3 regions of the Mesorhizobium argentiipisi genome follow, and region 3 is predicted to be linked to each of the others. Evidence: predicted binding sites of a transcription regulator. Region 3 holds the regulator's gene; each other region holds the start of a gene.
The links. Region 3 encodes LexA, which represses DNA repair genes until DNA is damaged. Its sites were predicted from a motif close to TGTTCNNNNTGTGTTCNG; they were not measured.
Positions count from the first base shown of each region.

Region 1 (10,005 bases), on a different contig from region 3:
GCGGGTCTTCGCAGACCAGGAAATCCATTCGCTCGGCGGCGCCGTTCTCGTCGGCCAAAGGCGCGTTGAGCGAGCTGTCGGGTGAGGACAGGCGCGAATCCATCATCGCCACGTCGGCTTCCGGCACGCCGAGCGCCGCCGAGACCTCGCGGTAGAGCGAGGCGTTGGAGAGCGGCTCGGCGCCGTTGGCCAGCCGTGCTCGCAAACGCCGCAGGTTGAAGAACAGCGCCTTCTGCGCCGAGCTGGTGCCGCCGCGCACGATCGACCAGTTGCGCAGGATATAATCCTGCATCGAGGCGCGGATCCACCAGGTGGCATAGGTCGAGAAGCGCACTTCGCGCGCGGGCTCGAAGCGGGCCGCTGCCTCAAGCAGACCGACATGGCCCTCCTGGATCAAATCGCCGAGCGGTAGGCCGTAATGGCGGAATTTCGAGGCCATTGAGATGACCAGCCGCATATGAGCGACGGTGATCCTGTGCAGCGCGTGCTGGTCGTTCTCTTCCTTCCAGCGGAGCGCAAGGACATGCTCCTCGTCGCGCTCGAGGTAGGGAGCCTTCATTGCCGCCCGGACCAATGTCCGTCCTGCCGCGTCCTCGATCATGCCGGCTCCTTTTGCGACGATTGCGCGTATGGCGGTTGAAAAGATGCCGCCGCGCCCTACAACAGCCATGCAACGTGTCAGGCGCATGGATGGTTCCGCCGCCCGAGAGGGCAGATGGTGCCGACGAAAACATTCTGTTATCTGCCGGAAAAAGCCGCTTGGCGGATTCCTGGCCAGTTTTGAGAATCAGATTTCTGGCAGAGCCGATTTTTGAAATCTGGTTCCTTATTTTGCTGCCTTCTATCTGCCAGTTTCCGGCCGTCACAATCGCGCCGGGGCACCGGTCAAAACGGGATCACAGAAAAATGAAATGGCTCAAACCGCTTCTTATCGCCGGAACGCTGCAGGTTCTGGCGATCGCCGCCGGCCATGCCGGCGCCAATCTCGACCAGATCAAGCAGGCCGGCGTGTTCAAGGTCGGCACTGAAGGCACCTACGCGCCTTTCACCTATCACGACGAATCCAACGCGCTGGTCGGCTTCGACGTCGAGATCGCCAAGGCCATCGGCGACAAGCTCGGTGTCAAGGTTCAGTTCCTCGAAGGCAAGTGGGACGGCCTGATCGCCGGCCTCGACGCCAACCGCTACGACGCCGTCATCAACGAGGTCGGCATCACAGACGCCCGCAAGGCCAAGTATGATTTCTCCGATCCCTATATCGCCTCGAAGGCGGTGCTGATCGTGCGCGGCGACGACACCGACATCAAGACCTTCGCCGACCTCAAGGGCAAGAAGGCCGCGCAGTCGCTGACCTCGAACTTCGGCAAGCTCGCCGAGAAGAACGGGGCCGAACTCGTCGGCACCGACGGGTTCGACCAGTCGATCCAGCTTCTGCTCACCGGCCGCGCCGACGCCACCATCAACGACAGCCTGTCCTTCCTCGACTTCAAGAAGCACAAGCCGGACGCCAATGTGAAGATCGCCGCGCAGGAAGAGAATGCCGACTATTCCGGCGTCATCGTGCGCAAGGGTGATCCGGAGTTGGTCGCGGCCATCAACAAGGCACTGGCCGACATCAAGGCCGACGGCACCTACCAGAAGATCGCCGACAAGTATTTCGGTCAGGACGTCTCGAAGTAAGGCAATCGTCCTTTTGCTCGCAAACCGGCGGGCCGTCTTAGACGGCCCGCCATTTTTTGCATGACATTCCGTGGGGCCGTCTAAGACGGTCCGCCATTTTTTGCACGACATTCATCGGGGCCGTCTTTGACGGCCTGCCGATTCTTGCATGATAGTCAGTCCATACGGGGGAACGCGCCGCCGTATCTGGAAGGGAGAAGCGCCCCGTGCCGCACTGGCTGCAATTGATGCTGGAATCGTTGCCGACGCTGCTATGGGCGGCGCTGATCTTCACCGTGCCGCTGACGCTTTTGTCCTTCGCGCTTGGGCTCATCGCCGGACTGGTGACGGCGCTGATCCGGCTGTTCGGCCCGAAGCCGCTGGTCTCGGTGGTACGCTTCTATGTCTGGATCTTTCGCGGCACACCGCTGCTGGTGCAGCTCTTCCTGATCTTCTACGGCCTGCCGTCGGTCGGCATCCTGCTCGATGCCTTTCCCGCCGCGCTGATCGGCTTCACGCTCAACATCGGCGCTTATACGTCGGAGATCATCCGCGCCGTCATCGGCTCGGTGCCGAAGGGCCAGTGGGAGGCGTCCTACTCGATCGGCATGACCTGGAGCCAGGCGATGCGGCGCACCATCCTTCCGCAAGCCGGCCGCGTCGCGGTGCCGCCGCTCTCCAACACCTTCATCTCGCTGGTCAAGGATACCTCGCTGGCGGCGGCGATCACGGTGCCCGAGATGTTCCAGGCCGCGCAGCGCATCGTCGCCACCACCTATGAGCCGCTGATCCTCTATGTCGAAGCGGCGGCGCTTTATCTCGCGTTGAGCTCGGTGCTGTCGGCGCTGCAGGCGCGGCTCGAAGTGCGGCTCAACCGTTATGGCGGATTCCTGGAGGCCAACGCATGATCGGCCTCACCAACGTCGAAAAGCGCTTCGGCGACAATCTGGTTCTGAAGGGCGTCACCGTCAGCCTCGACGAGGGCAGCGTGACGGCGCTGGTCGGCCCCTCGGGCGGCGGGAAAAGCACGCTCTTGCGCTGCATCAACTTGCTGGAAATCCCGACCTCCGGGTCCTTGCGTATCGGCGACGAGACGCTTGCGTTCCATCCGGGCGTCAAAGTGCCGGTCAAGGATATCCAGCGCATCCGCCTGCAGACCGGCATGGTGTTCCAGAATTTCCAGCTCTTCCCGCACCGCACAGCGATCGAGAATGTCATGGAAGGGCTGGTGACGGTGCTGAAATGGCCTGAGCCGAGAGCGCGCGAGCGGGCGCTGGCGCTGCTCGAAAAGGTCGGCATGGTGCACAAGGCCGATGCCTGGCCGGCGACGCTGTCCGGAGGCCAGCAGCAGCGCGTGGCGATCGCCCGGGCGCTGGCGCCGTCGCCGCGCGTGCTGCTTTGCGACGAGCCGACCTCGGCGCTCGATCCGGAACTGGCGCAGGAAGTGGTCGACGTGCTTGGGCAGCTAGCCCGCGAAGGCACGACGATGGTGATGGCCACGCATGATCTGAGGCTCGCCTCCAAGATCGCGCAGGAGGTCGTCTTCCTCGATGCCGGCTCGATCGTGGAGAAGGGGCCGGCCTCGGTTGTCTTCGACAATCCGGAGCGCGAGCGGACCAAGCGCTTCATCGCCTCGCTCAGGCAAGAAGAGGCGCAGAAGGAAGCGGGCGGCTGAGCCTCCTAACTTTTTACTTGCGGGGCCAATCGCATAGGGCGCGCCGGCCCCCTCATCCGGCCGCTTCGCGGCCACCTTCTCCCCATGGGGAGAAGAGCTTGGCGCCGGCGCTGACAACCTCCTCTCCCCTCGGGGAGAGGTCAGCCGAGCGAAGCGGAGCCTGGGTGAGGGGCGCCATATGCGAGAGTCCACAAGCAAAAAACCCGGCGCGAGGCCGGGTTCTTTGTAAACTCAAAAGCGAAAAAGCTCAGGCAGCTTCTTCCTGCTCGGCTTCCTCGTTGTCGGCCTTGGCGCCGCGCTTCGGACCCTTGTTGAGGTTGACCTCGATGAGGCGCACCGCCTCGGTCTCCGACATGCGGTTCACCGCGGCGATCTCGCGGGCCATGCGGTCGAGCGCGGCTTCGTAGAGCTGACGCTCGGAATAGGACTGCTCCGGCTGGTTGTCGGCGCGGTAGAGGTCGCGCACCACTTCCGAGATCGAGATCAGGTCGCCGGAGTTGATCTTGGCATCATATTCCTGGGCGCGGCGCGACCACATGGTGCGCTTGATGCGGGCGCGGCCCTGCACGACCTTGAGCGCGCGGTCGACATAGTCCTCTTCCGACAGCTTGCGCATGCCGATCGAGGTCGCCTTGGCGACCGGCACCTTCAGACGCATCTTGTCCTTCTGGAAATCGATGACGAACAGTTCCAGCTTGTGACCCGCAACTTCCTGCTCGTCGATCGCCACGATCTGACCAACGCCATGCGCCGGATAGACGATGAATTCGCCGGTCTTGAACCCGTGGCGGGCCGCGTTGGACTTCTTCTGCGGGGTGATCGTTGCCATTACGCCCTGAACTCCTTAGTTGTGTAGCCGGCATCATGCCGACTCGAACCCATGGGGTCGGCAATAGCCGACCATTAGCCGCACAACAGGGATGAACCCACCGGAAAAGCAGGGACCGGCATATCGCACGAATGCGACCGCCTGCCCCAGATCGCTCTGGTCCGGATCTAAAAGCTCACCTTTCAGTGATTTGGGGCGTTAGCGCCATAAATCGACGTTGTGTCACCGGCATGTTTTGCTGATGTAGCACAAAAAGTCGGAAGAATCAAGGTTTTGCTGCATTCGCTAACGCCAAGCGGCAGCGCTGCCCGTCAAGACAGTAATTGTATCGGTCCCGGTACGTCGCGTCATGCCGGTGTTGCCGGCCGCTCTATCAATCGCCTTCGCCGGGCTCCGCCGAAAAATACTTTTCGAACTTTCCGGTCTCGCCGTCAAAGGTCTTGGCATCCGCCGGCGGCTCTTTCTTGGCGGTGATGTTGGGCCATTTCTCGGCGTATTCCGAGTTGATCTGCAACCATTTGTCGAGACCGCCCTCGGTGTCCGGCTTGATCGCGTCGGCCGGGCATTCGGGCTCGCACACGCCGCAGTCGATGCACTCGTCGGGATGGATGACGAGCATGTTCTCGCCCTCGTAGAAACAGTCGACCGGACAGACCTCGATGCAGTCCATATATTTGCATTTGATGCAATTGTCGGTCACGACATAGGTCATTGCAGGCTCCGGAACGTCCCATTTTGTTGGGCTTTTTGGCTGAGGTAACGCCTTTGCCCGCCGCATGCAAGGGCAGGGATTGCCGGCGGAGCCGGGGGGCCGGAATGGAATTCCGGCCGGAAGGGTACATCAAGGTCACCCGGCCCGACCGCTGCGCGTTTTTCCTGGAATTGCTCCGGCCTCGACCCTCGGCCGATCAGGTCTCAATCGTCGCCGAGCAGACGGTCGGTCTGCCGGCGCTCGCGTTTGGTCGGGCGGCCGCTGCCGGCCTCGCGCAGCGCCGGAATGGCGTCCGGAACCGCGTCGCCTTTGGGCGTCGGCGCCGGCGACATGTCCTCGTAAAGCAGCCGCGCCTCGTCGGCCGGGCCGCGTCGCATGCCGCAATTCACCACCTTCCAGACCAGGATACGGCCCTCGAGCGTGATGGTGAGCACGTCGCCCGGCTTGACCAGATCCGAGGCCTGCGCTGCTTTGTCGCGATTGATGCGCACGCGTCCGGCGACGACGACCTTTGCCGCCAAGGACCGCGACTTCACCGCGCGCGAGAAGAACAGCCATTTATCGATGCGCTGGCGGCCCTCTCCAACCATCGCGGCTAGCTTTGTTGGAGCATGATCTTATCCGAAAACCGGTTCCCACTTTTCGCTGACGCGGTCCTTCGGTTCGGGATCATGCTGTCTCTTTGTTGGAGCATGATCTTGCCCGAAAACCGGTTCCCACTTTTTGGGATCATGCTCGAACCTATTTCTTCAGCTGGTCGCGCAAGGCGGCGAGCTTGGCGAAGGGCGAATCCGGGTCGAAGCGCTGCGGGCGTTCTTCGCGCGGCTTGCCCTGGAAGGCCGGCTTGCCGCCAGGAGCGTTGCTACCGCTCTGAGCATTGCCCTTGCCGTCCTGCCTGTTGCCCTTCCAGTCGGGCCGGCTCTCGCGGCGGCCCCCCTCGTGGCGATCTGGGCGCTCGCCTTGCGGCCTGCCTTCGCGCCGGTCGCCTGCATCCGGCCTCGGCTTGAACTTCGAGCGGTCGAAGCGCGGCTTGCCGGCGCCCTCATGCGCCGGCTTGTCACCGGGCTGGCCGCCTCCGGCGCCTGCCTCGCGTGCGGGCTGGCCACCGCGCGGACGATTGTCGCGGCGGTTGTCATGACGGTGACGCGGCCGCTGATGGTCGAAACGCGCCTGGCGCCATAGGAGCACAGGTTTTGGTTCCTCGGCGTCGGCTGGCGCCTCGCCGGCACTACCCTCCCCCTCGTGGGAAACGTCGGCGCTACCACCCCCACCCGCGTCGCTTCGCGCCGCGACCTCCCCCATCGAGGGGGAGGTAAGGGCGTCGGCGCTTTCGAGCGACTGGGGCGTTGCCGTAATGTCCACCGCTGCGGCGTCTTCCACCGCGGGAGCCTCTTCCGTAACCTCGGCCGGAACTTCAGCCGGCTCTCCCGCAACAGGTTCCGCTGCCACTTCCGCGATCGCTTCAGCCGGAGCTTCGGCGGCAGCCGGCTCCGAGCCCTCGACCGCCTCCGCGACCGTGTCAGTTGCCGCAGCTTGCGCCTCTGCTGCCTGCGCGCTGTGCGCCGCTTCTTCCGCGGCGAGCTTGGCCGCGGCCGCTTCGCGGGCGGCGGTGTCCAGCGCGTCGAGCTTCGCCTTCACCTCGGCGGCCGGCTTGGCCTCCGAGCGATAGCCGAGACCTTTCAGAATCTCCTCCATGTCGTCGGCCGTGGCGCCGAGGATCGACATCATCGGCGGCGTCACCATGAAGGAGTGGCCGTCATAGGCGCTGTCCGGACGCTGGCCGAGCCCGGGCTTCCAGTTGGTCGCCGGGCGGATGAGGTCGGCAAGCCGCTCGAGGATATCGACGCGTACGGCGCGGCGGCCGAGATTGCGGTAGCCGGCGAGCTTGTAAAAGGTCTTGTCGAAGGCCGGGTCGATGACGACCGAGGTACGGCCGGAGGCGAGCGCGTGCACCACGTCGCCGAAGCCCGGCTTGTCCTTGCCGTCGTTCTTGAGTGCCCAGAGCAGCGTCACCAGTCCCGCCGGCGCCGGCTTGATCAACGCCGGCACAAAGACATGGTAGGCGCCGAAGCGCACACCGAGGCGGCGCAATGCGGCACGGCCTTCCTGGTCGAGCGACTTCATCTCTTCCGCGATGTCGCGGCGATTGATCAGGCCGAAATGCTCGACCAGCTGGAAGGCGATGCCGCGCGCGATGCCGGTGATCTGGTCGGCGTTCTTCAAGTCGACCAGCGGCTTCAAAAGCGACTCGATCTGGAAGTTGACGAAACGCTCGGCGCGCGCCGCGACCTTGTCACGGGCAGGGCCGGTCAGCTGCTCGTCGGCAAGCAGGACCAGGCGCGGCTTCAGCGCCTCGTCGCCGGCGACCAGCGTGCCGATCGGCGCGCCGATCCAGCGCAACACGCCGTCGGAGCCGAGCGCCAGGTCGCCATTGGCGCAGGCGGCAAAGCGTTCGGCGCGCGCGTCGAACTCGGCCGCGAGCGCCTTCTGGGCAGCGGTGCGCACCGCCTTGGCGTCCTCGCCGCCGGCGCTCTGGTCGGCGGTGAAGCGGAACCCTTGCAACTCGCCGACATGATGGCCTTCGACGAGGACGGTTCCGGTAGGGCTGATTTCGGCTTCAGGCATGGTATTTTCTCTAAGGCGCCGCATGAGGACGGAAGTCCTGCGGTCTACGAAGCGTTTCGTCAACCGCTCATGCAGCGCATCCGACAATCTGTCTTCGATTTCGCGCGTCTTTTCCTGCCAGTGTAGCTGATCGGCCAGCCAGCCCGGTCGGTTGGAGACGAAAGTCCAGGTGCGGATCTGGGCGATCCGGTGCGACAGCGTGTCGATATCGCCATCCGTCGTGTCGGCGCGCCGCACCTGCTCGGCCATGTAATTCTCATCGACATGGCCATGGCGCGCAAGGTCCATATAGATCGAGGCGATGAGGTCGGCATGCTGCGCCGGCGCGATCTTGCGGTAGTCGGGAAGCGCGCAGGCTTCCCAAAGCAGTGCCACGCGCTCCTTGCCGGTGGCCAAGGCGCGGATGTCGCCATCGCGCGACAGGTGCTCCAGGGCCTGCGCATCCACTGCCGGCAAAGCACGGGTCAAGCCTTCGACCGGCGCATTGGCCTCGGTCGAGCGTTTCAGCGCATCCAGGCTGGAAAAGTCGAAATCGGCGGTGCGCCATTGCAGCACCTTCACCGGGTCGAAATCATGCGCCTCGATCTTTTTGACCAGGTCCTCGTCGAACGGATCGACCTGGCCGGTGACGCCGAACGTGCCGTCGCGCAGATGGCGGCCGGCGCGGCCGGCGATCTGGCCGAGCTCGGCGGCGGTCAGGTTGCGGTATTGATAGCCATCGAACTTGCGGTTCTGGGCGAAGGCGACGTGCTCGAGGTCGAGGTTCAGCCCCATGCCGATGGCGTCGGTAGCAACGAGATAGTCGACGTCGCCGGACTGGAAGATCTCGACCTGCGCGTTGCGGGTGCGCGGCGAGAGCGCGCCGAGCACGACGGCAGCACCCCCCTGCTGGCGGCGGATCAGCTCGGCGATAGCATAGACTTCGTCAGCCGAGAAGGCGACGATCGCGGTCCGCCGCGGCAGCCGGGTGAGCTTCTTCGAGCCGGCATAGGCGAGATGCGAAAGCCGCGGCCGCGTCACCACGGATACGCCCTTAAGCAGTTTCTGCAGAATGCCGTGCATGGTGGCGGCGCCCAGGAGCAGCGTCTCCTGGCGGCCGCGCAGATGCAGGATGCGATCGGTGAAGATATGGCCGCGCTCGAGATCGCCGGCGAGCTGCACCTCGTCGATGGCGACGAAGGCGGCGTCGGTCTCGCGCGGCATCGCCTCGACGGTGCAGACCGAATATTTCGCGCCGGCAGGCACGATCTTCTCCTCGCCGGTAATCAGCGCTACCTTGTGGGCACCGACCTTCTCGCAGACGCGCGCATAGACCTCGCGGGCGAGCAGCCTCAGCGGCAGGCCGATGATGCCGGTCCCATGCGCGACCATGCGCTCGATGGCGAGATGGGTCTTGCCGGTGTTGGTGGGACCCAACACGGCCGTCACGTCGCGGCCCGAAAGGATCAGCGGCTGGGAGTGTTTCGGCTGGATGTTCATCGGCTCGGAAATAAGTGTTTCTGCCGCTTTTGGTCGGAGGCGCGGCGGCGCCGCCGCGTGTGACAGCCGACACATAGGGATTTAGGGCGCCGAGCGAAAGCGGAATGTTCTTTTTGGGAGCTGCCAGGAATGGACGAGCCGGCCAAACCGGCTGCCCTTAACGGCTGGAACGAGTCTGGAACGAATCAGCGACGAATCGGTGACTCGTTCTGATTCAGGTTTTGTTCACGGCTATATGTGGATTGTTTGACGATGAGTCTCACCACATGCTGAATCTGGAGATTGGCCCGATTCCTGCTTGGCCTCTGCCCGATGCGAAGCGCCGTTAACCTTTGCCGTGAACAGTCCCAGGCTGTTTGAGCCCACCAGGCAAACTTATGAAATTGTTGATCTTTCCTACCGGCGATTAACCATTGCAGCGCTGATTGAAGCTCCGGCCGTTAACTTTCCGGCCAAAGCCGGAACGAATCGGCGACGAATCAGCGATGGGATGACTTTCTTGTTTTGTTCACCCAACATATGGTGTTGTCCACAGCTTGCGCACCGATAATTCACAGCTTGTGAACGGGTTTTACACAATGGGAGACGGAGAACGTTAACTTTTGCGACCCGCAACGGGACATTTTCGCCAAGCGCCGAGATAGGCCAGCGCGCACCCGAACCCGGAGCGACCGGTTCAGATCTCGCCCGCCCCCGTAGCGTAGCGTTGCAGGACCGGGCCGACATTCTTGATGATCTCGTCTTGCGACAAGGCCACGACAGGCGGCAGCCGCAGCAGATAGCGGCAGGTCGCCAGACCCAGCAACTGGCTGGCGACCAGCCCGGCGCGACGGCCGGCGTCGGCAGGGTCGCCGAAGGCTGCCACGACCGGCCTGACCTGATTGGCGAATACGTCGCGCACCTTCTCGGCGGCGAATTCGTTCGACGCCGCCGAGCGCAGGAGAATGACCATGCCGGTGGCGGTGGGCGAGCCTTCCCATATGCGCAGAAAGCGTCTGATGATTGCGTCACCGATGGAAGCCTGGT
Region 1 covers NZ_JAPYKO010000038.1:31,084-41,088, reverse strand. Annotated here, with positions in the region: gene O7A05_RS30995 (RNA polymerase factor sigma-32) at 1-601, opposite strand, end outside; gene O7A05_RS30990 (amino acid ABC transporter substrate-binding protein) at 907-1,680, shown strand; gene O7A05_RS30985 (ABC transporter permease subunit) at 1,887-2,567, shown strand; gene O7A05_RS30980 (amino acid ABC transporter ATP-binding protein) at 2,564-3,334, shown strand; gene O7A05_RS30975 (CarD family transcriptional regulator) at 3,582-4,163, opposite strand; gene fdxA (ferredoxin FdxA) at 4,537-4,875, opposite strand; gene O7A05_RS30965 (RNA-binding S4 domain-containing protein) at 5,079-5,465, opposite strand; gene O7A05_RS30960 (helicase-related protein) at 5,617-8,979, opposite strand; gene O7A05_RS30955 (TetR/AcrR family transcriptional regulator) at 9,656-10,005, opposite strand, start outside.
Region 1: a site for LexA is predicted at 9,145-9,162, ahead of O7A05_RS30960 (helicase-related protein). Genes of this name have one in related genera too.

Region 2 (10,005 bases), on a different contig from region 3:
ATGGCGACGCGCGCGCCGGCCGCCTGCAGATGGGCATTCACTGCATCGCGCACCTTGTCGCCCGACCACGCCTTGGCCAGATCGACATGAGCCACCTGGGCGGTGGCGTGCACGCCGGCATCGGTGCGGCCGGCGGCCCGTATTCTTACATCTTCACCGCAGAATTTCTCGATCGCCTGCTCGATCGCCTGCTGCACCGAGGGCTGGTCGGCCTGATGCTGCCAGCCGGCGAATTGGCTGCCGTCATATTCAATATCGAGCCGAAAACGCGGCATGTTCAGACAATTGTCTGCGATCGAAACGAGACACTGGCTTCTCGTCTGAGCATGATCTTATCCGAAAACCGGTTCCCACTTTTCGCGGACGCGGACCTTCGGTTCGGGATCATGCTCTAAGCAGCGAGCGCGGTGAAGGCCGAAGCGTAGAACAGCCTGCCGGTCTCGGGCGCATCGCCCCAAGCCAGGGCCTGCAGCGCTTCGCCCTGATACTCGCTTTCGAACTTTCCGGCGCGATCGTGGGTGTAGCCAAAACGACCGTAATAGGTCGGATCACCCAGGACCACGGCAAGCGTCTCGCCGGCTTCCTTGAGCCGCACATGCGCCTCGCGGATCAGCGCGCCGCCGATGCCGGTGCCGTGGAAGGAGGGTTCGACCGCCAGCGGCGCCAGCGCGACGGCCGCGAAACGCTTGCCGCCATTGTCTACGTAAAGCCTGGAAAACAGGATGTGGCCGACGACCTGGCTGTCTTCCTCTGCAACCAGCTCGACGACGGCGTCGCCGCCGGTGACCAGCGCGTCGACCAGGCCGGCTTCCGCCTGCTGGCCAAAGGCATGCTCTTCGACGAGACGGATTGCCTCGCGATCCCGCGGCGTCGCCGCGCGTATCGACATCATACTCATGTGAGTTTCATTCCTTTTGCGATCTTGGCTCCGCGCAAAAACTCCTGCACGGCGGCAGGCCTTCCGCCCGCCCGTTGAACTTCGACCAGCCTGACCGCGCCCGATCCGCAGGCGACCGTCAGCCGGTCATCGAGAATTCCTCCCGACTCGCCGACGCCATCCGAGAGCGTCGAGCGAAGCAGTTTCAGCCGCTCCATGCGACCGCCAATTTCGACCTCGCACCACGCGCCCGGGAAGGGCGAGAGGCCGCGAATGTGATTGTGGACTTCGCCAGAAGGCCGCGTCCAGTCTACGCGTGTCTCCGATTTATCGATCTTTCGGGCGTAGGTCACCCCTTCCGCCGCCTGCGGGGTAAATGTCAGACAATTTATCCCCAACTGCGCGAGCGCCTCAACCATCAGCGATGCGCCCTGCGCCATCAGGCGGTCATGCAATTCGCCGGCCGTCATATCGGGTCCGATGGCGCATTTTTCAACCATCGCCACCGGTCCGGTGTCCAAACCCTCTTCCATCTTCATGATCATCATGCCGGTTTCGGCATCGCCGGCCATGATGGCGCGCTGGATGGGAGCTGCACCACGCCAGCGTGGCAAAAGCGAGGCATGGCCGTTGAGGCAGCCCAGCCTCGGCGCGTCCAAAACGGGCTTCGGCAGCAGCAGGCCGTAAGCCACGACGACCGCGACATCGGCCTGCAAGGCGGCGAAGGCCTGTTGCTCGGCCTCGCTTTTCAGCGATGTCGGCGTGCGCACCTCGAGCCCCAACCGTTCGGTCTCGTGCTGCACCGGCGAGGGCGTCAGCTCCAGCCCGCGCCGTCCGCCGGCACGCGGCGGCTGGGTGTAGACGGCCACGATCTCGTGGCCGGCCTCGGCGATAGCGCGCAAGGTCGGCACGGAAAAATCCGGCGTGCCCATGAAGATGACGCGAAGGGGCATGCCCCTCTACCCCACCATCTTGCCCGGCGCCTTGTCCTTGGCGAGCTTCTTGAACTTCCTCATCACCATGTCGCGCTTCAGCTTCGAGATGTGGTCGATGAACAGCACGCCGTTGAGATGGTCGATCTCGTGCTGCAGGCAGGTGGCCATCAGGCCTTCCGCCTGCATCTCCTGCAATTTGCCGTCGCGGTCGAGATATTTCACACGCACCGAAGCCGGGCGCTCGACCTCGGCATAATAATCGGGGATCGAAAGGCAGCCTTCCTCATAGACCGAGCGCTGGTCGGCGCTTTCGAGGATTTCCGGATTGATGAAGACATGCGGCTCCGGCGGCTCGCCCTCCTTGGCGAGATCGATGACCAACAGCCGCCTCGGCACGCCGACCTGGATCGCTGCAAGGCCGATGCCGGGCGCGTCATACATGGTTTCCAGCATGTCGTCGGCAAGCTTGCGCAAATCGACATCGACGCGCTCCACCGGCTTGGAAACCTGGCGCAGGACGGGATCGGGAAGGATGATGAGCGGCTTGATCGACATGGCGTCTCACCTAAGACCTCGCTTGACAAGCGTCAACCGGGGCACCTTTGGCCTGTTCACGTTTTGATCTGTGCCACGCGGCCGAATCGGTTATGCTGCCCAAATGAACGACATGACCTCCATCCTTTCCGAGCCCATCGCGCGGCTTGGCGCCACGACCATCACGCTTGGCCAGACGCTGGCTTTCGGCGCAATCCTTCTGCTTGTGCTGTTCGTGGCGCTCGTCATCGCCTTGTGGCATGCGGCCGGCGCGCGCGCGGTGGCGGCCGCCGAAGCCGCCGACCATGCCCGCGATGCCGAGGCGAGGATGGCCGATATTATGCAGGCGCAAGCCGAGATGCAGGGGCGCATGGGCGCCATCGCCGAGGTGTTCGGGGCGCGGCAGGCCGAGCTCACCCAGTCGCTGGGCCAACGGCTCGACGCCATGACCGGGCGTCTCGGCCAGAGCATGGCCGAGCAGACCAAGTCGACGCATGAAAGCCTGGCCAAGCTGCAGGAGCGGCTGGCGGTGATCGATACCGCGCAGGGCAATATCCAGTCCTTGGCCGGCCAGGTCGTGCAGCTGCAGGCGATCCTCTCCAACAAGCAGACGCGCGGTGCCTTCGGCCAGTCGCGCATGGAGGCGATCGTCGCCGACGGGCTGCCGCACGGGGCCTATGAGTTCCAGGCGAGCCTCTCCAATGGCAGCCGGCCCGATTGCCTGGTGCGGATACCGAACGGCGCGCCGATGCTCGCCATCGACGCAAAATTCCCGTTGGAAGCGTGGAACGCCATCCGCGCGGCCGAAGGCGCCGACATGCAGAAGGCGGCGGCGCAGGCTTTCCGGCGCGACATCGAGGTGCATATCCGCGATATCGCCGAAAAATATCTGATCCAGGGCGAGACCCAGGACACCGCCTTCATGTTCGTGCCGTCGGAATCGGTGTTCGCCGAGATCCACGAGAATTTCGAGGCGGTGGTGCAGAAGGCGCATCGCGCCCGCGTCATCATCGTCTCGCCCTCGCTCCTGATGCTGTCGATACAGGTGATCCAGGCGATCCTCAAGGATGCTCGTATGCGCGAGCAGGCGCATCTGATCCAGGGCGAGGTCATCCGGCTGATGGAGGATGTGGCGCGGGTCGACGAGCGGGTGCGCCGGCTGCAGACGCATTTCGGCCAGGCGGCGCGGGACATAGACGACATCCTGGTCTCGACGTCGAAGGTGACCAAGCGCGGCCAGAAGATCGAGGCGCTGGAATTCGCCGAGGGCGAGGCCGAGGCGCCGCGCGGCGGTTCAGCCAAGGCGGAAGCCGGCGCGCGGGTGGCCGATTCAAAGACGGGTCAGCTCAGGCTGCGGGTCGTCGAGGGCGACGAGTAGCCGGTCAAGCACCAGGGAAGGCCAGGTCTTCGCTTTCGCCCTCCATAGGCGAAGATGAAGGCGGACGGCGCCACCATCGCCAACCTTGTAACCATGACATTTTTTCGTTGGCGCGCCGCGGCCTTTTGCGTGCACCATGGGCGATCCCGTTCTTCGCAAGGCCCTCGCCCATGACCACCCTGCCCGGCATCTCCGACATCCGCGCCGCCGCCGAGCGGCTTTCCGGCCTGATCGTCGAAACGCCGCTCATCGAATCACCGGAGCTCAACAAGCGCTATGGCGGCCGCATCCTGTTCAAGCCCGAGACGCTGCAGCGCACGGGCTCCTTCAAGATCCGCGGCGCCTACAACAAGCTGTCGTCGCTCAGCGAGGAAGAGCGCGGCCGTGGCGTCGTGGCCTTCTCTTCCGGCAACCATGCGCAAGGCGTGGCGGCTTCGGCCGCCATGTTCGGCGTTAAGGCGGTCATCGCCATGCCGGCCGACGCGCCGGCGCTGAAAGTCGGCAATGTCCGCAAGATGGGCGCCGAAGTGGTGCCGTTCGACCGTTTCAAGGACGACCGCATGGCTGTCGTGCGCCCCTATATCGAGAAGGGCATGATGCTGGTGCCGCCCTTCGACGATCCGGCGATCATTGCCGGCCAGGGCACGATCGGCCTGGAACTGATGAAGCAGACGAAAGCGCTCGGCGTGACCCTCGACGCCGTCGTCGTCCCTTGCGGCGGCGGCGGCCTGTCGAGCGGCATCTCCGTCGCCGTCAAGGACGCCTCGCCGCGCACGCAAGTCTGGGCGGTCGAGCCCGAGCATTTCGACGACACGCGCCGCTCGCTGGCCAAGGGCGAGCGGGTCTCGAACGAACCCGGCCATAGCTCGATCTGCGATGCGCTGCTTACCGCCGAGCCCGGCGCCATCACCTTCGAGATCAACCGCCGGAATCTCGCCGGCGCCATCGCCGTCTCCGACAAGGCGGCCGCCCAGGCGATGCGCGACGCCATGGCTTATCTCAAGCTTGTGGTCGAGCCCGGCGGCTGCGTCGCGTTTGCCGCGCTATCTACCGGCGAGATCGACCTTGCCGGCAAATGCGTGGCCGTCATCCTGTCCGGCGGCAATGTCGATTTCCGCACCTATTCGGAGATCATGGCGGCGTAGATTTTTCGCGGAAGAGTGCGGTGGCCCGCAAGTCGTAATCGCCGCGATCCTCTACACCCCCTTCTGGCCTGCCGGCCATCTCCCCCGCAAGGGGGGGGAGATCAGCTGTCGCCTTCGCTTTCGCCAATCGCCGACGTCGCAGAAAAGTGCCGTCGGCGGAGCTGCCAATCTCTCCCCTTGCGGGGGAGATGGCCGGCAGGCCAGAGGGAGGTGCTGTCCCTCCAGCGTCAAACCTTTTCCGCCGCGCTTTGATCAATCCAGCGTGCGCCTGAACCGCACCAGCGCTACGCCGGCAAACAATGCCACGAACACCACCAGCCAGCCGACTTCCGTCGCCACCGCCGGAAGCTCCGCCCCTTTCAGCATGACCGCGCGGGTGATGCGCAGAAAATGCGTCAGCGGGAAAATCTCGCCGAAAGTCTGTGCCCAGCCCGGCATGCCGCGATAGGGGAACATGAAGCCCGACAGCATGATCGAAGGCAGGAAGAAGAAGAAGGTGAGCTGCAGCGCCTGCATCTGCGTGCGCGCGATCGTCGAGATCGTGTAGCCGAGCAGCACCAGCGACAGCACGAACACCAGCACGGTCGAGAGCAGCAGCGACAGCGAGCCCATGAAGGGAATGGCAAACAGCAGCTTCGCCGCGGCTAGCACCACCACCACCTGCACCGCGCCCACCACCAGATAGGGCAGCACCTTGCCCAGCATGATCTCCAGCGGGCTCGACGGCATGGCCAGGAGGTTTTCCATCGTGCCGCGTTCGGTCTCGCGCGTCAGCGCGATCGAGGTCATCATCACCATCGTCATCTGCAGGATGACGCCGAGCAGGCCGGGCACGATGTTGTATTGCGAGATGCCTTCAGGGTTGTAGCGCCGGTGCACGACGACATCGAGCTGGCCGCGCGCCGCCTCCTTGGCCGTTTCCTGCGTGCCCTGCGCCCTGAGCAGCGCCTGGCCGGCGACGGTACTGAGCGTCGAGATGGCGCCGCTGGCCACCGCCGGGTCGGTGGCGTCGGCCTCGATCAGTATCTGCGGGTTGTCGCCGCGCTCGACGCGGCGCGCGAAATCGGCGGGGATGGTGACGACGAAGGAGATGTCGCCGCGCGCCATCAGGAATTCGGCTTCCTCGGCACTTTGCGCGACATGGTCGAAGCGGTAGTAGCCCGTTGTCTGCAGCGCCGAGACCATCGCCCGCGTGTAAGAATCGCTGCTGGTCGCCACGAGCGCGGCCGGCAGGCTCTTCGGGTCGTTGTTGATCGCATAGCCGAACAGCACCAGCTGGATCAGCGGCACGCCCAGCATCATGGCGAAGGTGATGCGATCGCGCCGCATCTGGATGAATTCCTTGGTCAGCAGCGCGCCCAGCCTGGCGAAGGAGAAGACCGCGTTCATGCCATCGTTCATGCCATATTGTCCTTCGATCCGGACATGAACTGGATGAACACGTCCTCGAGGCTGGTCTCGCCGGGCTTCACAGTGACGCCCTTATGCTCCTTCTCGACATCGGCGAGCGCCTTTTCGAGCGCCGCCTTGTCGGAGCCGACGACGTGCAGCGTCGCGCCGAACGGCGCCACCTGGTCGACGCCGGGCCGGCCTTGCAGCGCTTGGGCCACCTGATCGAGCCGCGGCCCCTGCAGCACGAAAGTGGTCAGCCCGGCATTCTTCACCACCTCGTCCACCGTGCCGGTGGTGAGCATCTTGCCGTAAGAGATGTAGCTGATGCGGTGGCAGCGCTCGGCCTCGTCCATGTAATGGGTGGAGACGAGCACGGTCAGCCCGCCGCCGGCGAGGCGATGGATCTCGTCCCAGAACTCGCGCCGCGCCTTGGGATCGACACCCGCTGTCGGCTCGTCGAGCAGAAGCAGCTTCGGCTCGTGCATGATGCAGGCAGCCAGCGCCAGCCGCTGCTTCCAGCCGCCGGAAAGCGTGCCGGCGAGCTGGTTGCGGCGGCTCGTCAGGCCGAGATCCTGAAGCGTGCGCGAGACATACTCCTCGACCGGCTTCAGCCGGTAGAGCCGCGCCACGAATTCGAGGTTCTCGCCGATCGTCAGGTCCTCGTAGAACGAGAATTTCTGCGTCATGTAGCCGACTTCGCGCTTGATCCTGAGCGCGTCGGTGCGGATGTCGAAGCCGAGCACCGTGCCGTCTCCCTCGTCCGGCGTCAAAAGTCCGCACATGATGCGGATGGTCGTCGTCTTGCCCGAGCCGTTCGGCCCGAGGAAGCCGACGATCTCGCCTTCGGCGACCGTCATCGTCACATGGTCGACGACGGTCTTGTCGCCGAAGCGCTTGACCAGGCCGCGAACGTCGACGACGTTCATTGCCCGAGATCCGCCCCGATGTCGGCCAAGTCGACATCGACGATCTGGCCGGGCTGCAAGGGTCCAGCATTGCCCTCCGGCCGGGCCTCGACGAGATAGACCAGCTTCTGCCGGTTCTCGAGCGAATAGATCACCGGCGGCGTGAATTCGGGATCGGGCGAGACGTAGCTGACGCGCGCCTTCAGCCCTGCTACGCAGCCGTCGCAATGGACATTGAGCTCGGTGCCGAGCTTGACCGACGAAAAAGCGTTTTCGGGCACATAGACGCTAAGCTTCACGGCGCCGTCGGGCAGCATCGAGATCACCGGCGCGGTCGGCCCGGCCGTGTCGCCGGGATTGCGGATGACGTCGTTGACGCGGCCGGGCGAGGGCGCGGTCAGAACCCGCTTCGACAGCCGCCACTCGGCCTGCCGCAAGGTCGACTGCGCCTGCTTGACCTGGTTGTCGGCGGCCTTGATGGTCTCGGCCCGCGCCGGCAGATTGCCGACGGCGAGATTGGCCTCCGCCTGGCCGACCTGGGCGTTGGCGGTCTCGAGCGAGGCCGAGGCGGTGTCGTAATCGGCCTGGGTGCCGGTGCCGCGCTTGTAGAGGTCGCTGGCGCGGTCGTATTTGCGCTTGGCGTCGGCGGCCTGGGCCTTGGCCATGTCGACCTCGGCCTTGAGGACGGCGATTTCTTCGGGACGCTTGCCGACCTGCAGGTCGGCAAGCTGCGCCTGGGCCTGCGCAAGCGCAGCTTTCGCCTGCGCCACCTCGATCTTGGCGTCGGCATCTTCCAGCGTCGCCACAGCCGCGCCGATCTCGACGCGGTCGCCGCGCCTGACCGTCACTGTCGCCACCTGCGCCACTTCGATCGGCGCCATCAGCACATATTCGCCTTCGACATAGCCGACCGCGAGCGGGGCTGCCGGCGCGCAGGCGCCGAACAGCTGGGCGGCGAGCGGCAGCGAACAGAGAAAGCTCATGATTTGCCCTTCTTGCCGGCGCGCGCAGCGCGCGCCGCCAGCATTGCCCTGAGATTGTCGGTCGTGACCGCCACCACCTTGGCGGCCTCTTCATTGCCGATTCCGCGCCAGCCCATCCGGCGCATCACCGCCTCGCGGCCGATGCGGAAATAGATGGCCTGGCCGATCAACGTGAAAACGGTGAGCTTGGTCGCTTCGCTCTCGGCCGGTTCGCCGGTCGCCTGCTCCCAGATCTGGCACAGCCGCCGGTGCGTCGGCTCGAACACGCCGGCATATATACGGTCGAGCGCGGCAGTCGGATGCGAGAGTTCGCGAAGTACAAATTGTACGATCTCGCCGGCCTGCGGACTGGCCACGACGAAGCCTACCATCCGCTCAAGTGCCGCGAAAAGCTGTGCTCTCGCAGCGTCCGGGTTTGCCGGAGCGGCCGCCTGGGTCGCGCCCAGCGCCTGGCCGGCTATGCCCTGGATGGTTTCGACGATGAAGTCGGCGGCGGCGGCGCGCAGGCCTTCCTTGCCGCCGAAATGGTAGGCGATCGAGCCGATATTGGCCTTGGCCTCGGCCGCGATCTCGCGCGTCGAGGTGCCATCGAAACCCTGCCGTCCGAACAGCTTGAGCGCCGCATGCACCAGCGCCGCGCGCGTTTGGTCGGCGGTGGTGGCTTCGCGCTGATGCTTCTTGGCGTGTGGCTGCTTGTTCATACGTTCGTATTTAATCAATCGATTGATTAAAGTCAAATCGACAGCTGAGTCGGCTTGCCTTCGCGACCCTCACAGGCTTTAGTGCGCGGCCATGGGCAAGGAAGTCGAGCGTAAGTTCCTGGTCTCCAATCCCGCCTGGCGCGATGAGGTCGAGGCGGATATCCGCATTCGCCAGTTCTATGTGGCGGCACAGCCCGGTCGCACGGTGCGTGTGCGCATCAGCGACGGGCGCTCCGCCAAGCTGACGCTGAAGTTCGGCGACAGGGCGCGCGAGCGCGACGAATTCGAATATTCCATCCCGCTTGCCGAGGCCGAGGAATTGATGGCCTTTGCCGTCGGACGTGTCATCGAGAAGACACGCCACCATGTTAGACACCGCGGCTATCTCTATGAAGTCGATGTTTTCGGCGGAAAGCTCGCGGGTTTGGTGATCGCGGAGCTGGAGACGCCGGAGGACGTATCTGACGAAATGCTGCCCGACTGGCTCGGTCGCGAGGTCACCGGCGAGTCGAGGTTCTACAACGCGTCGCTGGCCCTCGGGGGGATTCCGGAGATCGCCGCATGAGTTTCCGCATCGATCCGCGCTTGCCTCTGAGCGGTGAGGTCAGGCGCATATTGGCCGACGAGATCGGCAAGGCGCTCGGCCATCTTGAAATGGCGCGCGAGAAGCCGGAGCAGGGGCTGCACAAATGCCGCAAGCGGCTGAAGAACGTGCGCGCCTTGCTGCGCTTGGTTCGTTCCGGGGACGAACCGTTCTGCCAGACCGAGAACGAATGCTATAAGCAGGTGTCGGCACTGCTTGCCGGTCCACGCGAGGCGACCGCTCTCATCGAAACCATCGACCGTCTGGCCGACGCCTTTCCGGAACAATCCACAAGGGGCGGTCTCCACCCCGTGCGCGAACGGCTGGTGCTGCGCCAGCACGAGCTCCATGCCGGTCCCGGCCTCGACGCCGCCATCAATGCGGCCATAGCTGCCTGCCGGGAAGGCCTCGAACGCATCGACAGGCTGGCCTTGCCCGATCAGCCCGAGCAGGCCGCCGACATCCTGGCCGAGGGCGCCCGCGCCGCCTTGCGGCGCGCCAGGAAGGCGCTGGACAAGGCCGGCTCGCGCGGCGAGGCCGACGATTTCCACGATCTGCGCAAGGCGGCCAAG
Region 2 covers NZ_JAPYKO010000037.1:27,799-37,803, forward strand. Annotated here, with positions in the region: gene truA (tRNA pseudouridine(38-40) synthase TruA) at 1-275, opposite strand, end outside; gene O7A05_RS30695 (GNAT family N-acetyltransferase) at 392-898, opposite strand; gene fmt (methionyl-tRNA formyltransferase) at 895-1,830, opposite strand; gene def (peptide deformylase) at 1,837-2,367, opposite strand; gene O7A05_RS30710 (DNA recombination protein RmuC) at 2,471-3,724, shown strand; gene O7A05_RS30715 (threonine/serine dehydratase) at 3,895-4,869, shown strand; gene O7A05_RS30720 (ABC transporter permease) at 5,122-6,258, opposite strand; gene O7A05_RS30725 (ABC transporter ATP-binding protein) at 6,267-7,187, opposite strand; gene O7A05_RS30730 (HlyD family secretion protein) at 7,184-8,149, opposite strand; gene O7A05_RS30735 (CerR family C-terminal domain-containing protein) at 8,146-8,850, opposite strand; gene O7A05_RS30740 (CYTH domain-containing protein) at 8,942-9,415, shown strand; gene O7A05_RS30745 (CHAD domain-containing protein) at 9,412-10,005, shown strand, end outside.
Region 2: a site for LexA is predicted at 2,421-2,438, ahead of O7A05_RS30710 (DNA recombination protein RmuC). Genes of this name have one in related genera too.

Region 3 (10,005 bases):
GTTGCCCCCGACGGGCCCGGTTCGGCCGGACAGCTACGACTTTTCCTTCGACAGCTACTTTGCCGGCATCGGCGGCAGCGGCTTTTTCCTGGGCGATCCGAAGCTGATTGCGCCAGTGGAGGCACCCTTTGGCGCGCGTGTCGCATCGGCAGTCGAAAACGCGCGTGAAGGGATCGCCGATCACATCAGGAGCAGCATCGGCGGGTCCGAAGGCGAGATCGCGGCGGCGCTGATCGTCGGCGTGCGCGCCGGCATTCCGGAAGCGATCAACGAGTCGATGCGGCGCACCGGCATCTACCACATCATCTCGATCTCGGGCCTGCACATGGCGCTGGTCGCCGGCACGATCATGGTGCTTCTACGCGGCGCCTTCGCGCTGTTTCCGGATTTCTCGTCGCGCCGGCCGGTGAAGAAATATGCCGCTGGAATCGCGCTAATCTCGATCGCCGCTTACCTCGTCATCTCCGGCATCGTGGTGGCGGCCGAGCGAAGCTTCATCATGCTCGCCGTAATGCTCGCCGCCGTGCTCTTCGACCGCGCGGCGCTCACCATGCGCAACCTGGCGATCTCGGCCATCGCCGTCATCCTTGTCTCCCCACACGAAGTGGTCGGCCCGAGCTTCCAGATGTCCTTTGCCGCCACCGCCGCCCTGGTCGGCGCCAATGCGGGCTTTGCGGACTACCGCGCCGGCAAAACGACGGCGCCCCCGGCAAAGCGTTCGTTCTTAAGGTTCCTGTCGCGAAAATTGGCGGTTGGCGTGGGCGGCGCCGCCGTGACGTCGCTCATCGCGGGGAGCGCGACATTGCTGTTTGCGATCTGGCATTTTCAGCGCGTCTCGCCACTAAGCCTGCTCGCCAATCTGGCGGTCATGCCCATCGTCTCGCTGATCGTCATGCCGTTCGCGGTGTTGAGCGCGCTGGCCATGCCCTTCGGCTTCGACGGGCCGTTCCTCTATGTGATCGGCAAAGGCCTGACGGCAATGATCGCCATCTCGGCATGGATCTCCGAGCGCTCACCGGTGGACGCCGTCGGGCTGATCTCGATCCAGTCGGTGCTGCTGGCGACGATCGCGCTGGTCATCGCGACGATGGCCACCACCTGGCTAAGGCTTGCCGCCGTTCCCTTCGCGCTCGCCGCGCTGCTGGCCATTCCGCATGTCCGCACGCCGGACGTGCTCATTTCCGAAGACGCGCATCTGGTGGCGATGCCGATCGGCGGCGGCGAGCTTGCCGTCAATCGCGCACGCTCCAACGAGTTCACCACCGACAACTGGAAACGGGCGCTGAAAGCGGAGGACATCGTGCCGCCGGAGACGTTCGACAAAGATGCGATGGACATCGCCGACCCCGTCGACCTGCCGCCCGGCTCGCCCTTCTACTGCACAGGTGATCTCTGCATCGGCCGGCATCCATCCGGCGCCATCGTCGCGCTCGCCAAAAACCGCGACAGCGCCCGGCCGGCCTGCGGCTTCGCCGACCTCATCGTCATCAACGACGCCACGGCCTACAATCCCTGCCGCGATCCGCGCGTGCTTGTCGTCACCAAGCGGCAACTGGCGCGCGACGGCAGCGCCGCTGTTTTCTTCGATGCGCAATCGTCAACCGCGCGGCCAACTATTCGCTACGCGGTCGAAGAACCATATCGACCCTGGCACGAGCAGCGGAAATACGCGCGCGAGGCGAGGGGCCTGCCACCCTATCAACGCCCGGAAAAGCCGGCGGCCGCGCCGCAGCCGACAGAATAATGTCACGCAAGGCCGGTGAAAGCTGCTACGCAGTTCTGCTCAATAACGGCGGATCAGCCCGACAAGTTTGCCCTGAACCTTGACCCGGTCCGGTCCGAAGATTCGGGTTTCGTAGGCAGGGTTGGCCGCCTCCAGCGCGATCGAGGCACCCTTGCGGCGGAAGCGCTTGAGCGTCGCTTCCTGGTCGTCCACCAGCGCCACCACGATCTCGCCCGGGCTTGCCGTGTTGGCATTGCGGATGATGACGGTATCGCCGTCGAAAATACCCGCCTCGATCATCGAGTCGCCCTTGACCTCCAGCGCATAATGCTCGCCGCCCGCGATCATGTCCGGCGGCACTGTGATCGAATGCGTCTGGTGCTGGATGGCGTCGATCGGCACGCCGGCGGCGATGCGGCCCATCACCGGAATGGACACGGCGGAGCCGGCATCGTCGTCATTGCTTGGCGCCGGGGTGCGCGACGGCGCCGCCGGCTTCACCTGACGGCTGAGATTGTTCTGGCCCAGGCTGCCCTGGATGACGCTCGGCGAAAACTTCTTCGCCGCATTGAGGCCGGGGGCGATCGAGTCGGGCAGACGCAGCACTTCCAGCGCGCGCGCCCGGTTCGGGAGCCGGCGAATGAAGCCGCGTTCCTCCAGCGCCGTGATCAGCCGGTGGATGCCAGACTTGGAGGCGAGGTCGAGCGCTTCCTTCATCTCGTCGAAAGACGGCGGAATCCCGCTTTCCTTCAGCCTTTCGTGGATGAACATCAGAAGTTCATGTTGTTTGCGCGTCAGCATGGCGGCCCCCACGGGTTCTGAAACCAGAATCAGAAAAAACAAACCCAGAACAAACACTATCTGTTCCAGTTGTGTTCCGCAACCGTTTAAAGTTTAGTGAATTTGTTGACGTTTTGTTCAGCGTAACATCAGCACGCTGCATTCGGCGCCAGTCTCTGCAGCCGGCGCGAAGGGCTCGCGCACGATCAGGCCGTTGGCCTCGGCGAGCATTCTGAGCATCGAGGAGTCCTGGATGCCGAAGGGAGTCGCGATCAGGGCGCCGGCTTCCTCGCGCACGGAGGCGCGCACATAGTCCTGCCTGACGTCGTTGGCCTGCATCGCGGCGCCCAACCGGGCCGTTCGCAGGTCCTGCCGGTGGTCGCGGCCGCCGAGCCGGGCAAGCATCGGCTTCAGGAAGAGTTGCGAGCAGACGATGCTGGCTACCGGATTGCCGGGCAGGCCGATGCAGCGGATATTGCCAAGCCGGCCAAACATCAGCGGTTTGCCGGGGCGCATGGCGATCTTCCAGAAATCGAGCTTCATGCCTTCGCCGGTCAGAACGTCGTGGATCAGGTCGTGATCGCCGACCGAGGCGCCGCCGAGCGTGACGATGACGTCGGCGTTCGCCTCGACCGCTTTCCGCACCAGCGCGGCGATTGCCTCCTTGCGGTCGGCAGCGATGCCGAGATCGAGCACGCGCGCGCCGACCGATTGGGCGGCGGCGGCAACCCCATAAGCATTCGATGAAATGATCTGGTCGGGGCCGAGCGTGCTGCCCGGCGGCAGCAATTCATCGCCGGTGGCGATGATCGCGACCAGCGGCCGGCGCACGAGGTTCAAGGCAGGATGGTTGGCCGAGGCCGCCAGCGAAAGGGCCGCCGCGTCGAGCACGCGGCCCTTTTCGAGCAGCACGTCGCCCTGAACGAAGTCGAGCCCGCGGCGGCGCACATTGCGTGCTTGCGCGGTCGGTTGGGTCACCTCGATCCTGCCATTGCCGAGATCGCGGACGTTTTCCTGGATGACGATAGTGTCAGCGCCTTCAGGCAGTGGCGCGCCGGTGAAGATGCGCACGGCCTGGCCTTCGCGGACGGTTCCGGAAAAGCCCCGCCCGGCAGGCGCCATGCCTATGACCTCGAGCTGCGCCGGCGCCGCGGCAACATCGGCGGAGCGCACGGCGTAGCCGTCCATCGCGGAGGCGTTAAAGGGCGGCTGCGTGCGCAGCGCGACAACCGGTTGCGCCAGGACCCGACCGGCCGCGTTCGCCAGCGGAACGCTCTCGCCCGGCAATGGCGTCGCGTCGTCGAGCAAGCGTTCGAGCGCTTCGGCGACCGGAACCAAAGCCATCAGGCATCCACCTTGTAGTCGCCGGACTTGCCGCCGGTCTTCTCGACCAGCCGGATACCGGAAATCACCATGCCGCGATCCGCCGCCTTGGCCATGTCGTAGATGGTGAGGCAGGCGACCGAGGCTGCGGTCAGCGCCTCCATCTCCACGCCGGTCTTGCCGGTGACGCGGGCAAGCGCGGTGACCCTGAGGCCGGGCAGCGTGCGGTCTGGCTCGATCTCGACGGCCACTTTGGTGAGAAGCAGCGGATGGCAAAGCGGGATCAGCTCATGCGTCTTCTTCGCCGCCATGATGCCGGCGATGCGCGCTGTGCCCAGCACGTCGCCTTTCTTGGCGTCGCCGGCGAGAATCATCTCCAGCGTTTCAGGCTGCATGGTTACGACGCCTTCGGCGATCGCCGTGCGGGTCGTCTCCGCCTTGTCGCCGACATCGACCATATTGGCTTCGCCCTTGGCGCCGAGATGGGTGAGCGCCATCTTAGATGGCCTCGGCCGCTGCCTTGCCCGTGAGCAGCAATTTCGTCGCCGCGGCCACATCGGCCTGTCGCATCAGGCTCTCGCCGACGAGGAAGGCGCCGATGCTGGTCTTCTGCATCCTGAGGCAGTCGTCGTGCGTGAAGATGCCGCTTTCGCTGACTAGCAGGTAGCCGCCCGGCACCATTGGCGCTAGCCGCTCGGAAGTCTCAAGGTTGGTCTCGAAGGTCCGCAGATTGCGGTTGTTAATACCGATCAGCTGCGACGATAATTTTAGCGCGCGCTCCGTTTCGGCCTCGTCATGCACCTCGATCAGCGCGTCCATCCCGAGTTCGAAGGCGGTAGCTTCCAATTCGCTCGCCAGGGCGTCGTCCACGCTTGCCATGATGATCAGGATGGCGTCTGCGCCCCAGGCCCGTGCTTCGTAGACCTGGTAGGGGTCGAACAGAAAATCCTTGCGCAATGCGGGCAGGGAAACCGCGTTGCGCGCATTGGTGAGAAATTCCGGAGCGCCCTGGAAAGACGGGGCGTCTGTAAGCACTGAAAGGCAGGTGGCGCCACCTTTCTGGTAGGCCTGTGCCAATGATGGCGGGTCGAAATCGGCACGGATCAAACCCTTGGAAGGGCTGGCCTTCTTGATTTCGGCGATCAGGCCGAAGCTCCCCGCTCTGCGCTTCGCCTCAAGCGCCGCCAAAAAACCGCGCGTCGCATCGGCATCCTTTGCCCGCGCCTTGATCTCGGCCAGCGGTACCTTCGCCTTCGCCGCTGCGATCTCGTCGCGCTTATAGGCTTCGATCTTGCGCAGGATGTCCGACAACGCCTTATCCGTTCGAAATCTCGACGAGCTTGTCCAGCACGCCAAGCGCGCGGCCGCTGTCGATCGCTTGCGCCGCCGCTGCGATGCCGTCGGCCAGCGTCGTCGCCTTACCGGCAACGACCAGCCCGGCGCCGGCATTCATCAGCACCGTGTCGCGGTAGGCGCCGGCCGCTCCGCCCAGCATATCGCGCAGTTCCTTGGCGTTGTAGGCCGCGTCGCCGCCGCGCAGCTCTTCCTTGGTGTGCCGCTTCAAGCCGACGGCTTCCGGGGTCAGGGTGAAGCTGCGGATCTCGCCGCCGGCAAGCTCCGCCACCTGGGTCTCGCCCGTCGTGGTGATCTCGTCATAGCCGTCGCCATGGACGACCCAGGCGTGATCGGCACCCAATGCCTTCAGCGTCTCGGCCACCGGCATGATCCATTCCGGCAGGAAAACGCCGACCATCTGGCGGCTGACGCCGGCCGGGTTCGACAAAGGTCCAAGCAGGTTGAAGATGGTGCGCGTGCCGAGCTCGACGCGGGTCGGTCCGACATGCTTCATCGCCGGATGGTGCGCCGGCGCGAACATGAAGCCGACGCCGGCCTCGTGGATGCAGCGGCCGATCAGCTCCGGCGAGATGTCTATTCTGACGCCCAGCGCCGTCAGCACGTCGGCCGAGCCGGTCAGCGAGGACAGGCCACGATTGCCATGCTTGGCGACCGGCACGCCGGCGGCGGCGATGACGAAGGCCGAAGCGGTCGAGATGTTGACCGAGTGCGAATTGTCGCCGCCGGTGCCGACGATGTCGATGGCGCCGTGCGGCGCCTCGACACGCAGCATCTTGGCGCGCATCGTCGCCACTGCGCCGGATATCTCGCTCACGGTCTCGCCGCGCACGCGCAGCGCCATCAGGAAGCCGCCGATCTGGCCGGGCGTCGCATCGCCCGACATGATGATGTCGAACGCTTCGCGGGCTTCCTCAAAGGAAAGCGCGGTGCCGGTGGCAACCTTGGCTATATGTGTCTTCAGCGCGCTCATCGTGTCTGTGCTTGCGAAACGGCGTTCGGATCGATGCGAACGGCATATTGCGATTGCAGCTGCGCCACCAACTGGTCGAGCAGGTCGTCTGACATACCGGCGCCGAAGGACTTCTGCGCGTCTTCCGGCACTGCGCTGCCGTCGGCGCCTGCCGGCTCGAAGACCTCGGCGACTTTGAACAGGATCTGGCCGTCGCCGGTGGGCGAGGGGATCAAACCGGTGCCGCCTTCGCCGACGCCGAACATCGCCGCAGCGCCGTCCTTGCCGAAATCGGCATCGTCGGCTTCGCGCTTCAGACCACGCTTGGTCTGTTTGTCGAGCTTGAGCTCGCCGGCGATGGCGTCGAGCGTGGTGCCGGCCTTGAGGCGCTTCTCCAGTTCCTCAGCCTTCGCGTTGAGCCGCTTGTCGGTCTCGGCCTCCGTCCAGTCGGCCACGACCTTCTTGCGGACTTCGTCCAGCGTGCGGTCGCGCGCCGGCGTGGTCGACTGCACCTCGTAAAAGACAAAGCCATTGTCCTCGGTGGTCAGGGCCTCATTCTCGGTATTGGGCTCGGCCGCGAACACCGCTTTGATCAGCGCGGCCGATTCCGGCAGGTCGTTGACGATCGTGCCGTCCGAGCGCTGGCCGGTACGGTCGATGGCGTCGATGGTGACAACCTTGAGCTTCAGCTTCTCCGCGGCCTGGGCAAGGGAGGCGCCCGAGGCGCGGGTGTCCTCATAGCTGTCATGGACGTCGAGCAGGATGCGGCTTGCTTCGCCGAGCGCCAGGTCCTTGCGGATCTGGCCGGACACTTCCGAAAGCGGCTTCACCACCTGCGGCTTGATCTCTGTGACGCGCAAGAGCACGGGACCGAAGGCGCCTTGAACGACCGGGCTCACCTCATTGGCATTGAGGGAGAACGCCGCATCGGCGACCGCCTTGTCGGCGATCTTGTCCTTCGACAGCGTGCCAAGCAGCGTGTCGGCCGGTGTCTTGCCTTCGGCGGTGATGAGCTTGTCGAAAGTGGCGCCTGCCTTCAGCGAATCGTAGGCCGCCTTGGCGGCATCCGGCGTCTTGAACACCAACTGCTCGATGGTACGCATCTCTGGCGTCGTGTACCGCGCGATGTTTTTCTTGTAGTCGTCGCTGACCTGCTGGTCGGTCACTGCGGACGGATCCGCGATGTCCTGCGGCTCCAGCCGGACATAGGAGAACTTGCGGTATTCCGGCGCGGCGTAGTTCTTCTTGTTGGCGTCGAAATAGGCATTGAGGGCGCTGTCGGACGGCGCCTCGATCGGCTGCACAAGCGTCTTCGGCAGCACGAGATAGTCAATCGTGCGATCCTCGCCGCGGTAGAGCGAGACCGCCTTGAGGAAGGTCTGCGGAACCTTGAGGCCATCGGAAATCGCCTCGACGATCTGCTGGCGCACAGCCACCTGCGCGCGGTTCTTGAGGTAGTCCTCAGGCCGCATGCCGAGCTGGCGCAGGAGATATTCGAAGGTCCGGCGATCGAACTGGCCGCTAGGTCCCTTGAAAGCCGGATCCTCGCGCGTCAGTTCGGCCAGCCGATCCTTGGAAAGGCCGAGCCCGAGCTTGCGCGCCTGCTCGTCGAGCACGGCGCCCGAAACGAGCTGCGCCAACACCTGGTTGTCGACGCCGAGCAGCTTGGCCTGTTCCTGGGTGACGCGCTGGCCATATTGCTGCGACAGAAGGCTGAGCTGGCGATCGTAAGCGAGGCGGTACTCGTTGATCGAGACCTCCGTGCCGCCGGCAGTGATCACCGCGTGATGACCGCCCAGCACGCCTCCCACCATGCGCGTGGTCGCGCCCCAGGCGAGGAAACTCACCACCAGCAAGGACAGCAACGCCTTCGCGACCCAAGTGCCTGCCGCGCTTCTCAATATACCAAGCATACATACTTCCGAGTTTTGCGCATTTTCGCATGCGCCGAGTCTGAAACAAGCGCAATAGCGCCCTTCCGGTCCACTGTCGATTGCTTTGTGACCTGATTTTGGTAGTGAGGGCGCTGCTTAATGTCGCTCGGAGAACGCGCCCCATGACCCCTGGAATCCGCCCGCTTGTCGCAGGCAACTGGAAAATGAACGGCACCAGCGCCTCGCTCAACGAGTTGCGGTCGATCGGCAATGGGTTCATGAGCGGGCTCGATGCGGAGACCGAAGCCCTGGTGTGCGTGCCGGCGACCTTGCTCCAGCGCGCCGCCGAGATCCTGTCGCGCACGCCGGTGCGGGCCGGTGGAGAAGATTGCCATCCCAAGGAGAGCGGCGCCTTCACCGGCGAGATTTCGGCCGAGATGCTCAAGGATGCCGGCGCAAGCCACGTGATCGTCGGCCATTCCGAACGCCGCGAGCTGTTCGGCGACAATGATGCGATAGTCCATGCCAAGGCATCGGCCGCCTGGCGGGCAGGGCTTGTGGCGATCATCTGCATCGGCGAGACGCGCGCCGAGCGCGAGGCCGGCGCCACGCTCGATGTCCTGTCGCGCCAGCTCGAAGGGTCGGTTCCGACCAGCGCTACTGCAGCGAACACCATCATCGCCTATGAGCCGGTCTGGGCGATCGGCACCGGCCTGACCCCGACCGCGGCCGACGTCGCCGAGGCGCATGCGCATATCCGCGGCAAGCTGATTGGGTTGCTCGGCGATGCCGCGGCCAGGATGCGCATTCTTTACGGCGGCTCGGTCAAGCCTTCCAATGCGGTGGAACTGCTCGGGGTCGAGAATGTAGACGGCGCCCTAGTCGGCGGCGCCAGCCTGAAGGCGGCCGACTTCCTGGCGATCGCGGAAGCTTACATGAACATCTCTTAGAGACCGTCTGCCAGGCTCGCGCGGCATAAATCGTTGTATTGGCCGCATTGCTTCCCATATTCCCGGCCACGGGCTTGGAAATGCCGCCAAAGCATTGTAAGGAGCCGCCTCCAAAACACCGGTCGTATGCGCGGCAGCGCTTGGCCTCGCCAGGATAAATTATGGAAACCGTACTGATCGTCATCCACCTCATGGTCGTGCTCGCCCTTGTCGGCGTGGTGCTGCTGCAGCGCTCCGAAGGCGGCGGCCTGGGCATCGGCGGCGGTTCCGGCTTCATGACCGCGCGCGGCGCCGCCAACGCGCTGACCCGCGCCACCGCAATCCTGGCGGCGGCCTTCTTCGTAACCTCGCTGGCGCTGTCGATCCTTGCCCGCTACGGCGAGAAGCCGATCGACATCCTCGATCGTCCGGCGACGTCCAGCCAGGGCAACGGCGTGCTCAATCAGCTGCCGGGTTCCAATGGGCCGGTGGGCACTTCCAAGCCCGCGGCTCCGGCCGGCAGCGCGGCTCCATCGGGCGGCACGATGTCGACCACGCCGCTCGCCAATGGCACGACCGCGCCGGCCCCGGCAACGACGCCCGCCCCGGCCGCTCCCGCGCCCGCGAATCCGGCCACGCCGCCGGCAAACAATGGCGTCACCCTGCCGGTCACCCCGCAGGTTCCGAACCAGTAGCCGGACAAGCACCGGGCCGCGATCTGTGGTTCTTTGAACACAGTCGCGGCAAATGCGCGCCCGATCACGAAGATTCAACCGGGCGTAGCGCCTGCCTCAGCTTGAGGCGACGACGGCTAATCGATTATAGAATGCGCGCGGCACTATTCGGCGTCCTTGGGGGGCGCCGGGCGACGCCGTGGGCAACTTGCTTTGAAAATCGGATCTTCGCCATGCAGCTTCGCAGCTTAATCCTTCTGGGATTCTGTGCCGTCCTCGGCATGGGTTCCTCGGCCCTTGCCGGACCGGCAAATCTGGCCACGTCCCCGTCGGTTGAGAAAACCGACGCAATTCCTGTCGTCGCCAAGAGCGACGCATCGCAGCTGAGGCTTCTCAA
Region 3 covers NZ_JAPYKO010000007.1:187,610-197,614, forward strand. Annotated here, with positions in the region: gene O7A05_RS13255 (ComEC/Rec2 family competence protein) at 1-1,744, shown strand, start outside; gene lexA (transcriptional repressor LexA) at 1,784-2,524, opposite strand; gene O7A05_RS13265 (molybdopterin molybdotransferase MoeA) at 2,642-3,847, opposite strand; gene moaC (cyclic pyranopterin monophosphate synthase MoaC) at 3,847-4,323, opposite strand; gene trpC (indole-3-glycerol phosphate synthase TrpC) at 4,325-5,137, opposite strand; gene trpD (anthranilate phosphoribosyltransferase) at 5,142-6,152, opposite strand; gene O7A05_RS13285 (peptidylprolyl isomerase) at 6,149-8,044, opposite strand; gene tpiA (triose-phosphate isomerase) at 8,188-8,955, shown strand; gene secG (preprotein translocase subunit SecG) at 9,117-9,629, shown strand; gene O7A05_RS13300 (L,D-transpeptidase) at 9,842-10,005, shown strand, end outside.